One region of the Lysinibacillus zambalensis genome, then DNA from elsewhere that is predicted to be linked to it. Evidence: riboswitches for the same ligand, from Rfam matches in the RefSeq annotation. Region 1 holds a riboswitch; the other holds the start of a gene.
What was found. A riboswitch is a leader RNA that binds a small molecule or an ion and turns the genes downstream of it on or off. The one in region 1 is predicted to bind cobalamin.
Positions count from the first base shown of each region.

Region 1 (6,246 bases):
CGTACCTCTTCATTTCCTGCTTCTAAACGGCTCCCGTGGCCGACAAATAAAATTGCTTTCATCTCATTACCCCTCACTAGTCGCCGCATGGAGCTGGCTCAACTTTTATTTTTGAAGACATATCCTGATACGTAAAATGTAGGATCTTTTTCACACGTTTGAAGTATTTAAACAAACGTTCATTTGGATGTGCATTTGCTTTATATTCTTCGATAATGTCGGTAATAAGCGGTATTAGCTGTTCAGGTTCTAATCCCTCAACTACAGGCTGAGCCGCATGTGCTGTCCGACCAACTGGCTTGGCACCAATGAAAACATCGAATTTACTTTTACGATAAACAATGCCAATATCATCAAATACGGCTCGATAACACGCCATACCACAGCCATTAAAACCAATATTCAATGTTTTCGGTAACGACATGCCACCAAGCTTTTCTTGAATCTCTTCCGCATATGGGATCGAATCGGTTTTTTCTCCGTAACAGAAATCACAAGCCTTTAACGAAAGCACGTCACCAATTGGTGTTAGTAAAAAGCCTACTTCGCGAAGCTTTGCTGTAATCTCTCCTGGCTCAGACGTAGGAATTTTTAAATGAATTTGGTGGTCTGGTGTATACTCCATCGTTCCTTCCTCACCAACTACTTCAGCTAAGGTCATCATTTGTTGAGGAGTAAAAAACTTATTGGCTACCCCAGGACTAACAGCTAATTCAAAAACCGATTCGATTTTTTGTTGAACGAGCTTAGATGTTACTTTCACAGCGCTAGTTCCCTTCACCTTTGCCAGAGCTGCTGTTGCCATTTCAAGGGATGACTTTTTAGGCTTTGGTTGTGGTGTTATAGCTAAACTGGGCTTTATACGATTGGCATTCGGATCTGTTGCAAAATCATTTCGCGCTGCCCCAGTTTCTTGATTCATTGCCCATGGTTCATTTTCTTCCTTTAGTCGTTGATGTGGTCGTAACGGCTGTTTTTCTTCTCCAAGTGTATATTTACGCTGATAACCACGTGGTGTAATCATTTTATTGTCATAGAAAAATGTTGTTGAATTCCCGATAATAACGGTTGTTAACATGCCGATATCATGTTCAAGCATTTCTGCTAAAGTCGTCATCGTAATTTCTTGACGGTCACGATACGCGCTTTTCACAAGTCCAACCGGTGTATCTGGCGAACGATATTCTAATAAAATTCGTTGAGCCTCTACAATTTGTCTCGTACGACGTCCACTTTTTGGGTTATAAAGCGCAATAACAAAATCCGCCATCGCCGCTGCTTCTACTCGCTTAGCAATTAAATTCCAAGGTGTTAAGTGGTCACTCAAACTAATTGTACAAGCGTCGTGCATAATAGGAGCACCTAGTAAACTTGCACACGAATTAATAGCAGAAATACCTGGAACAATTTCTACTTCGATACCAGTAGCTTCAGTCCATCCTAGCTCGATTAATACTTCATACACTAATCCAGCCATCCCATAAACACCGGCATCACCGCTGGAAATAACCGATACGATACTTCCAGCCTCTGCTTGACGTACCGCTTCCTGTGCACGTGAAACTTCCTCTGTCATACCAGTACTAATAATCGACTTTGCACTAACTAAATCTTGAATAAGCTCAACATAGGTTTTATAACCAATAATCATATGACTTTGTTGTAGTGCCTCTACAGCACGAGTCGTAATATGTTTAAAGTCTCCAGGGCCAAAGCCAACTACGAAAATCTTACCTTTTTGCGCCATTTTGTTACCCCTCTTTCACCTTTTCAATACCTTTAATGGCTGTTGTTTGTGCTGTACGCTGTAAAGATCCTTCACGTAAAGTAAAGACATGCTCATTATGTAAAGATTCATGATTTAAATCTTGTACGAGTGCCTTCGCATGCGATGTTGTCGGCACGCGGTACCAATTCCCTTGAGGATAAGCAATGACAACACAAGCATCTTTACACCTACCATTACAGCGAGTCCTTGTCGTATGTATTTCCTTATCAAGTTCCAGTACCTGTATTTCATCACGAATTGCCTGAGTAATGTCCTCAGCATCTTTTTTCATACAGCTACTACCATTGCATATAAAAAGATGTGTTTTCATCCCCTCTAAATTCCAAGTTGTCATAGTTTTTCTCCCCTCATTTGCTTTTAGGAAAAAGAAAAACCTTTACTCTAGACGAAGAGTAAAGGTTTAGTAGAAGCCAAATAAAAACGAATATATACAGGTACTCGCTCTCGCTTCAACTTCTCCCTCCGAAAAGTTTGCATGTATCATCACATAAGCAGGTTTCCTGACTTAAGCTTCCTTTTACTTTCGCGCCTTCCTAGTTTTCACTAGTGGCATCCGCGATTTCATCAGCTATTACAGTAGCGGGGGCTGTATCGGATTCTCACCGATTTCCCTATTATCTTGAAAATATTCAAGCACTTATGGATGTTTTATATGAAATTATTATTTTTTAAAAATTAAAAACTGTTTCTATCATAGCTTATTTTTTTAAAATTTCAATATTTCTTTCTAAATTTGTGACATTTCCAGTAATTTTTAAAAGAAAAATATGACATTCCTTTTCTATTTATCTAAATTTTCGACATAGACACTCAATTAAAAATTTTTTCTTAAAAAGTATAGCATATATATGGAAAATCATGTTACACTTTGTCGTGAAATCACAACTTCATCTTTTTTCGGTGCGAATTGTTCATCATTTCGCTTAAAAGGGAAGCCGGTTTAAGTCCGGCGCGGTCCCGCCACTGTACTAGGGAGTTTTATAGATAATGTCACTGTCCAAAGGATGGGAAGACCTATAAAACGTTGAACTAAAGCCAGGAGACCTGCCGAAAAATATGTGATCGTTTAAACCTACGAGGATAGGTGTGCGGCTGAGCAAATTAGAATTTTATTTGCATTTTTAGCTATGCACTTTTCCACAATTGGAGAAGTGCTTTTTTGATTTCATCGCATACTAATTCTAACTATTTTAATGTGAGGAGGAGAGGTTTTGAAATTCTCAGGTTGGAAGCTTAGTTATTTCTTATTGGCATTTTTATTCGTGCCAGATCGTGCATTTGCAATGCACATTATGGAGGGCTTTTTGCCAATTGAATGGGCAATTTTTTGGTGGGTCTTATCCATTCCATTTATTATTTTAGGATTACGTTCTATTCGTAAAACTATTGATGAAAATCCTGAAACAAAAATGATTTTAGGATTATCTGGTGCCTTTGCCTTTGTACTATCAGCTTTAAAAATCCCTTCTGTAACAGGTAGTTGTTCACATCCGACAGGGGTCGGACTTGGGACAGTTCTTTTTGGACCATTAGCGATGAGTGTTATCGGGACAATCGTATTATTATTCCAATCTTTACTTTTAGCACATGGTGGGTTGACAACTTTAGGTGCTAATGCCTTTTCTATGGCAATTGCTGGTCCTATTATTGCTTATTATGTTTTTAAGGGCTCTCAGAAAATGGGATTATCATTTTCAGTAGCTGTCTTTTTAGCAGCAATGCTTGGTGACTTAGGTACATATATTGTCACTTCTGTACAATTAGCTCTCGCCTTCCCTTCTGAGGTCGGAGGCTTTATAGCTTCATTTACAAAGTTTGCTAGTATTTTTGCGTTCACTCAAATTCCTCTTGCTGTTAGCGAGGGCATTTTAACAGTGATCGTTATGAACTTCTTAAAAAAATACAATGTGAGCGAATTAAAAGCTTTACGCGTTTTCTCGGCAAAGGAGGCTCACTAACATGAAAAAAAATTTACTGCTCTTAGCAATTGTTGTGTTGTTAGCAATCATCCCCCTCTTCATTCAAAAAGGCGCAGATTTTGAAGGTGCTGATGGCGAAGCGGAGGCAGCAATTGGTGAAATAGATGCTAACTACGAGCCTTGGTTTGAAAGCTTATGGGAGCCACCAAGTGGTGAAATAGAAAGCTTATTATTCGCACTCCAAGCTGCTATTGGAGCCGGATTTATTGGCTATTTCATCGGCTTAATGCGTGGTAAACATAAAGAGGGTTAAGCGATGTTACTCATTGATAAGTATGCTTATATGAATAAACTAGCGTCTGTTCATCCGCTAGAAAAAATGACGTTTTCCTTTGGACTGCTTTTATTGTCGCTTATCATGAGAGATGAACGAATCTCACTCATTACATTTATTGTGATGAGTGCTTTTATCATTGTAGGTGCAAAAATCCCAGCTAAATATTACGCAAAATTACTATTGCTACCCGGATTTTTTTTACTTTCGAGTTTAGCATCCATTTTAATTTCTATAGCGCCAGCAACAAGCACGTTACCTCCAACTATTTGGTCAATTTCTATTCATCATTGGACAATATTTGTTGGCAGTGTGAGCTTAGTGACAGCGCAACAGCTTTTTTTCATCGTACTTGGCAGTATAAGCTGTTTGTATTTTTTAATTCTTACGACATCAGTCCAATCTATTTGTTATGTCCTACGACAATGGCGACTGCCTACTCTATTCGTAGAGCTAGTAGAACTAACGTATCGTTTTATTTTTATCTTTTTAGATAGTATGCAAAAAATTCATCTTGCTCAGCAGGCTCGTCTAGGATATAGCTCCCCTATGCATTGGCTTCGCTCGGTCTCCATGCTGATTGCAGCTTTATTTGTTGAGATGTTCCAACGTAGTCGTGAACTAAACAATGCGATGGAAGCACGGGGTGGCGAGACGGTCTATTGGCAGGAGGAGATTACCTATAACATGAAAAATTGGCTAGGTATTGTAGCAATTTTTATACTCCTCATCATTTATGGAGGTTTTTTCTCATGACAGATTTGTACTTTGAATTAACACGATTATCTTACGCTTATGCAGATGGAACTCATGCTTTAACAGACATTACACTTCAAATTCCAAAAGGGAAAAAAATTGCTTTACTTGGTCATAATGGTGCTGGAAAATCAACATTATTTCAGCATTTAAATGGAATTTTGAAGCCTACAGCTGGAAGTATATCCTTTCAAGGGAAAGCACTCAACTATAGTAGAAAAGCATTAAAAGAATTACGTCAACAGGTTGGTATTGTTTTTCAGGATGCAGACAACCAGCTTTTTTCTGGCACTGTTAAACAAGATATTGCGTTTGGACCTCTGAATCTTGGCTGGACAACTGAAATAATTGAAGAAAAAATTGCTTGGGCTATCTCTCAAACCGAGGTTGAAGCATTGCTCGATAAACCGATACATTTTTTAAGTGTTGGACAAAAAAAACGTGTCGCAATGGCAGGAGTACTTGCAATGGAACCTTCTGTTTTTTTATTAGATGAACCGACCGCTGGACTAGATAATTATTATAGTGCACAAGTTTTACAATATTTAGCTACGTTAGAAAACGGCGAACGAACTATTTTACTGGCAACACATGATATCCCGTTAGCCTATGAATGGGCAGATCAAATAGTCGTTATGGAAGATGGGAGAATTATTTATAATGGTGATCCCGTTGAACTGTTCTTTCAAGATGATTTACTTGAAAGAGCCCATCTTGAACGCCCATGGGTCTTCGAAATGGCCACTGCTTTACAAAACAAAAAACTATTTGAGAAAAGCATCAAAATGCCTCGTTCTAAGGAAGATTTACACAAACTTATAGAGCAACTTTAAGACAATTTGTCCATAATTGAAATTTATTGTGGCTAATACATTCTACTACTCTTTCACAATTCGAGTAGGAATGGCAGCTGCTATCTGGAAGGATGTGAATTTTACTTTAGTGATCCTATGGGGATTCCATCTACTTTCTACCAATCTTTACGATGGGCAGAACATAATGGTAAAATATAGATTGGAAACTGAGAAAAATATATCCTCATTTATGAAACTTTTCTATTACTTATTCGTAATAGTAGAGATTGCCCAAATATTTAATACACCCAAGGAGGGAAAACAGTTGAAAAACTGGAAGAAAAAATCAGTCGCTCTAGTAGCATCTGCTGCACTAATGGTTCCTGCTGCTTCTGCCTTTGCTGAAGCTCCACAAAAAACAACAAAGAGCCAAGATTTAGTGAAAGTAGCTAGCAATAAGGACCAAGCATTCAAAAATCAAAAAGAATGGATTAGTCAGGATACGATTATTGTCAAACATTCTGGTCTTGATAAAAGTGTGCATAACAAAATTGGAACAAAAGTGATCCGCTCTATTCCTTCATTAGGTTACGATGTTATCCAACTGAACAAAGGAACAAATTTAGAAAAAGCAGTTTCATATTACGCTCAGCA
Region 1 is NZ_JBEGDG010000011.1:17,070-23,315, forward strand. Features, by position in the region: gene ABNX05_RS15160 (sirohydrochlorin chelatase) at 1-62, opposite strand, end outside; gene cobJ (precorrin-3B C(17)-methyltransferase) at 77-1,747, opposite strand; gene ABNX05_RS15170 ((2Fe-2S) ferredoxin domain-containing protein) at 1,752-2,123, opposite strand; cobalamin riboswitch at 2,263-2,444, opposite strand; cobalamin riboswitch at 2,671-2,855, shown strand; gene ABNX05_RS15175 (energy-coupling factor ABC transporter permease) at 3,001-3,747, shown strand; gene ABNX05_RS15180 (energy-coupling factor ABC transporter substrate-binding protein) at 3,749-4,021, shown strand; gene cbiQ (cobalt ECF transporter T component CbiQ) at 4,025-4,798, shown strand; gene ABNX05_RS15190 (energy-coupling factor ABC transporter ATP-binding protein) at 4,795-5,631, shown strand; gene ABNX05_RS15195 (S8 family peptidase) at 5,918-6,246, shown strand, end outside.

Region 2 (6,246 bases), on a different contig from region 1:
CATTTTGGAGGAATTCGCTAATTGGCTTTCGAACAAGTCTACATGGGCTGAGTCACTTGGTTTTCGAGAACTTGCAAAAGGATTTGCAGATGGATTACGCGAGGAAATCCATTTAGATATTGAGGTTCGAAATACATTGCAGGTGACAAAGGCACTTGCCAAAAGCGATTATAAGGTGCGGATCCCTAAAATCTATACAGAATATTGTAATGAAAATATTATTGTCATGGAATATGTACGAGGAAAAAGTGTTGCAAATGCTATAGCTGAATTTAACCAATTTGAAAGTGATCGTAAGCAGTTTGCACGGACTGTTTTATATTCCTTCTTTGAGCAGATGCTTCTTTCTGGTATTTTCCATGCAGATCCACATCCGGGGAATATTCATATTGATGAGACGGATGGCACACCGATACTGCTTGATTTTGGAGCGGTTGGCCGTTTGGGAGCTACACAGCAAGAGGGTTTAAAGCTATTTTTAATGGGAATTCAGCTAAATGATGCAAGTGTTTTATATGATGGCTTAACACTATTGGTTGAAAATTCGGGCCATGCAGACCGTGCAAAGATGGAACAAGCCATAGATCAAATTCTCTTGAAAATCTCTTACGTGGATCGGATTCCAACAGAGGAATTGATACATGCGTTATTTACAGTTGTTCGTGATTTTGGTCTTGCTTTCTATCCTGCAGTAGGTTTAGCACTGCGTTCCTTAGTAACACTGGATGGCACACTACGGGTAATTGACCCAAGCTTTGATATTTTTACGGAAGCGAAAGATTTTTCATCCGCATATATGCGGGCATCCTTCCTGAAGCCATTTAAAGAACCGATGGCAACAAAGGAACGTTTACAAGAAGAATTATCCATGCTTATTCCGACATTGCGCAAAATGCCAAGACGAGTCGACCAGCTTATTCAACGTGTAGAAAGTGGGAAAATTATCTTACATCACGATGTTTTTTCAGATGAGGATAATGCTCGTTTTATTACCAATCTGTTTTCCCGTTTCGTCTTACTTCTCGTTGGTATTACCTTTGGCATTATTTCTGTAGCACTCTTAGCCATTTCACAATTTATTCATGACACGTATGCGATCTATTTAAATACAGCAGCATACTTAGGGTTATTTCTATGTGCCATTCTGTTAGTACGGCTTTCTATCCAAGCGCTTCGTGCCATGAAGCAATAGAAGCGCCAACTTGGAGAGAAATCAATCTTTGTTTATGGTTACACATTATTTGTAGGTAGGGGAAAATGTTCCCTTACCTTTTTTTATGTTAAAAATGTTTTCTAGAAATATTACAAAAACATTACAAAACAGAGAGTAGGACTAAGGGTAAAGTAGTCAAAAACGTTGATATGTAGAATAAAACGTAATTTTGTAGAATTTATCGGGATTTACGTAAATATTACAAGAATGTTGCGAGTTTTACTAAACCATTAAAAAGGCGCGAAATAGTATAAAAGTTATGCTAATAGTGCTAAACTTTAAAAGGCTAATAAAATATAAGAAAAAATAAAAGAAATCGTTCCAATGAGTACATTAAAATTCTACGAACGAAATTGACTAGTGAAGGGAAAGAATAACGTGGGTAAGCGCAATAAATGGCGTAAGTCGATGGTGCTAGCATTAGCATTAGCGGGCGGCTTATTATTTAATACAGTTCAACCAACTCAAGTGCACGCAGAAGAAACATCTCAACAAATGATTGATAAGAAAGCTAAAATAGATACAGAGGTTAAAAAGCTACACGAAGAGCTAAAAAACCTACAAAAAGAGATCGATGAAAAAGTAAAAGTATTTAACAAAGTACAGGCGGACATTAAAGAAGTTGATGCAAATATTGTAGACACTAAAAAACGTATTGAGCAACGTTCAGCGATTTTAAGTGACCGTATGGCTGCATATCAAGCTCAAGATAATACTGTAGGTATTTATTTAAACGCTGTTCTTGAATCAAAAAGTTTTGCAGATTTAATGGACCGTGTCGTAGCGGTAAAAACATTAATGGATGCTGACCAAGAATTAGTAGATCAACAAGAAGCAGATAAGGCTAGCTTAGAGAAACAAAAAACAACATTAGATGAAAAACAAAAAGAGCTTCAAAAGCAATTCCAAGAGCTTCAACAGAAGGAAAGCGAAATGGAAGTGAAAAAAGCTGAAAATGAAGCAAAATCTCTTGCATTAAAAGCACAAATTGCAACGAAACAAGAAGAAGAGCGTTTAGAAGCAGAACGTAAAGCAGCAGAGGAAGAGGCAGCTCGTTTACGTGCACTTCAAGCAGCTACTCCAGTTGTACAAGCAACAAACACTAGCACTAGCACTAGCACTAACGATAATAGCAATAGCAATAGCAATGCTAATAATAGTGGCAAAGCTAACAATGAAAAATCTTCACAAAATGTGGTTGTTGGTTCAGGAGCAGGCACTGCATCTTCAGGTGATGCTATTTCAGTTGCGAAACAATTCCTAGGTCGTAGCTATGTTTGGGGCGGTAGTAACCCATCGACAGGATTTGACTGTTCAGGTCTTGTACAATGGTCTTACAAACAAGCAGGCGTATCTTTACCACGTACAGCATCACAACAATATTTAGCAACACAACGTATTTCAGCAAGTGAAGCACGTGTAGGTGACCTAGTATTCTTCAGCTATGGTTCGGGTATAGCGCATGTAGGTATTTACTTAGGGAACAACACAATGATTGATGCTCAAAATAAAGGTGTTGTCATTGAATCACTTGATTGGTGGAATCAATATTTAGTAGGCTTCGGTCGTATTTAATAAGCCGTACTATTATATAGACGATTTAAATAGCGAAAAGGTTATCTTTGTAAAAGAAATTACAAAGATAACCTTTTTTTATTATTTGGCGGTACTGGAAATTATCAACTGTTTAAACTATAGTTAAGATTCTACGATTAAACCTATTAGGCAAACATATAATGTTATTCATTAATTTAGGCTCGACTACTCGGTCAATAATGAGTAAAATAACTTTTGTAATGAATAAATTTACATAGGTAGATATTTTTACAACTATAGCCCCAGTTATAAAAATGATAATACAGCCGAAAAAAGAATTAGCATCAATTTTTTGTTATTACGTATTTTGCTTGGACTCAATCGAAGGCTAATAAGTGAGATAACTCCAATGATAATCCTAACGAGTATTCCTCTATCTTCATATAGCTAAAAGAAAAGATTCTTGCATAATGAATGTCATTTCTGATAATTTTGAAATATACAATCGGGGATTTTGCTCTGAAATTACAATTATATGAGACTTTTATTTTGTAGTAGCAAAGTAACGCATGATGGTAAATGAGATAACACTTACAAGTACACTATTTTTTACGTTCTGAAACAATAAAGGTAGGGATGAATCATGGAAAAAGAGATTTTGCAACTTTTTAGTAATTTAACAGAGCGTGACCGTGATATTCAATACAAATCATACGAAGAATTAATGAAAATTATGCAGGAACCAGTTGATTGGACCTATTCAGTTTGGGAACAACTAGTTCAAACTCTTACATACAAAAATGGACATATACGTGCAAGTGCTGCACAATTTTTATGCGCACTGGCAGCAAAAAGTGATCCTGAAGAAAGAGTATTAGAGGACTTCTTAAAGATTTGGGCAGTAACGTATGATGAAGAAACAGTCACTGTGAGGCATACTTTACAGGCGATTTGGAAAATAGGCTTAGCGGGGCAGGTACAAAGAGATTTAGTCGTATCATATTTGGCTAAAAGATATCAAACATGCTTAGACGAAAAGCACCCGACATTAATACGCTATGATATTATTGTATCCTTTAAAAAGCTATTCGATGCAACAAATGACCCAAAACTACTAAAAATTGCACAGCGTTTAATTGAGGAAGAGAAAGATGTTAAATCCAAAAAGAAATATAAAAATGCCATCCGATAAAAGTTAATGACTATTTTTTGCAAATTCTTTCATTATGAGAAATAGTTTTCATAACGTATGAAAAAATTAAATGCTTTAATTTATGAGGCATAATAAATATTTGCACGAGCAGGATGAATACCCAATGGGGCAGTGAATATATCCGCGTGCATACGGTAATACCTGCATGATTTTTATCCATCGTTGTTTATTCTAAAATTCCACAGCTATTTTTTCCTATCAATCTATGATAAACTGCATAACAAGTGAATAATTCTTGCAGAATAAAGGTGCTAAACTATAGCATAATCGGGAATTCGGTGAAAAACCGGAGCTGTTTCCGCAACTGTAAGTACAGAAGTCGTAAAAATATACCACTGTCGAATTATCCGATGGGAAGGTTTTTTATGAACGTAGTGAGCTGTACAAGCCAGGAGACCGACCTTTGTTTGAACGTATAGATAACTCTTCGGAAGCTAGGAGAATATGCGGCAAATACATAGGCTATGTCGTATTTATGCGACACTATTTATGCTATTTTTCGTTGTTTCCTTAGGAGTGGGAACAACGTTTTTTTATGCGCTTATAATTCACCTGGTGTAAGCCGAGGTGTTATTAAGGTAAGAATTTTTTATGAAGGAAAGCGGGGATTTATATTTGAAAAAAGATGCACGTTATTCTTGTTATCCATTTATGCGTGAAAAGGCATCTACAGTAGATTTTGAAATTCGAACGGATAGCCTAACAACACATATTGGTGTAGCATTGGCGGCGGTTAAAAAAGAAACGGTAGAGGTAGTAGCAGAAGATTTACTAGCCATTTTGCCAATGGCTTACCATGTAAATGGCTCGGTTCGAGGTAAATTAGCTGTAACCGAAGATGATTTGACTCGGCTTAGTGATCGCTATGATTTCTATGTTAGTCATGTTAAAGAGGAAATACAAAACTTTGTATTACCTCAAGGAACAGATGCAGCTTCTGTATTACATTTATGTCGTAGTGAAGCGAAAAAATCATACCGTGTTTTGCACAAAGTATCTGAAGAACGCGAAGTACCAGCTATTCTCTTTGATTATTTAGGATTGCTAGCCAATGTATTTTTTGTAATGGCTGTCTATATGAATCAGCATGCTGGTATTGCTGAAATACCGTTTATTAGTAAGTCATACCCGATGAAAAAGAAAAAGGAGAGTTAAAGAAATGAAGAAAATGTTTAAGCTACAATGGCTTTCTGTGTTGATGTTGGCACTTGTATTAGTTGGCTGTGGCACGAAAGAAGATACAAATAAAGATGCTGTTTCTAAAGAAGATCAACAAGTTGAGAAAACTACTAGCTATAAAGTTAAGGATGACCGTGGTGTAGAAGTTGAGTTTAATGCAGTACCTAAAACTATTGTTTCATTACAACCGAGTAATACAGAAATTTTATTTGAGCTAGGCGTTGGCGATAAAATCGTAGGTGCAACAGAGTATGATACGTATCCAGAAGAAGCGCAAAAAATTGAGCGTGTTTCTACTTCTACAATATTCAATAGCGAGCGTATTTTAGCGTTAAAGCCAGACGTAGTTATTGCCTACACAACTGGAGGCGATGAAGAAAATTTAAATGCCTTAAAAGGTCTCGAAGATGCGGGGATTAAAGTGTTTGCCATTCAGTCAGCTAAATCATTTGATGATGTTTATGGGGATATCGAACAAGTTGCAATGGTTATGGGCATCAAAGATAAAGGCGAAAAGTTAAATGAAGATATTAAAGCTAAAATTGCAGATGTCCAAGCGAAAGTTAAAGATGTGAAAGAACCAAAAAATATCTATTTAGAAATTAGTCCAAAGCCAGATATCTATACAGCTGGTTCTGGTACATTCCAACAAGAGATTTTAAATGCTGCAAACGTTAACAACGTTTTTGCTGACCTTGAAAGCTGGGCAAAGGTATCTGAGGAAGATATCATTGCGAAAAACCCAGCTGTTATTTTAACAACAGTAGAAATGAAAAACACAACGGAAGAAATTCTTTCACGTGATGGATGGAATTCAATCACGGCCATTCAAAATAAAGCGGTTTATTATATAGATACTGATACTTCAAGTCGTCCAGGTCCGCGTATTGGCGAAGCTGTTGAGTTAATCGCAAAAGCAGTATACCCTGAGTTATTTAAATAATTGATATTGAAAAATAGTGTTTTGAGCTGTCCTTTATCAAGGGCAGCTTTTTTTGATGGATAAAAAGGATAACTGCTCTGCTTGGGTGGAAAAGAGAACGGGTAAAGTGGATAACTGCTCTGCTTGGGTGGAAAAGAGAACGGGTAAAGTGGATAACTGCTC
Region 2 is NZ_JBEGDG010000005.1:44,832-51,077, reverse strand. Features, by position in the region: gene ABNX05_RS08730 (ABC1 kinase family protein) at 1-1,192, shown strand, start outside; gene ABNX05_RS08725 (C40 family peptidase) at 1,592-2,788, shown strand; gene ABNX05_RS08720 (hypothetical protein) at 3,393-3,941, shown strand; cobalamin riboswitch at 4,192-4,381, shown strand; gene ABNX05_RS08715 (hypothetical protein) at 4,578-5,117, shown strand; gene ABNX05_RS08710 (ABC transporter substrate-binding protein) at 5,122-6,084, shown strand.
Region 2: it holds a riboswitch for cobalamin, as region 1 does, so the genes downstream of both, ABNX05_RS08715 (hypothetical protein) here and ABNX05_RS15175 (energy-coupling factor ABC transporter permease) in region 1, are expected to answer to the same signal.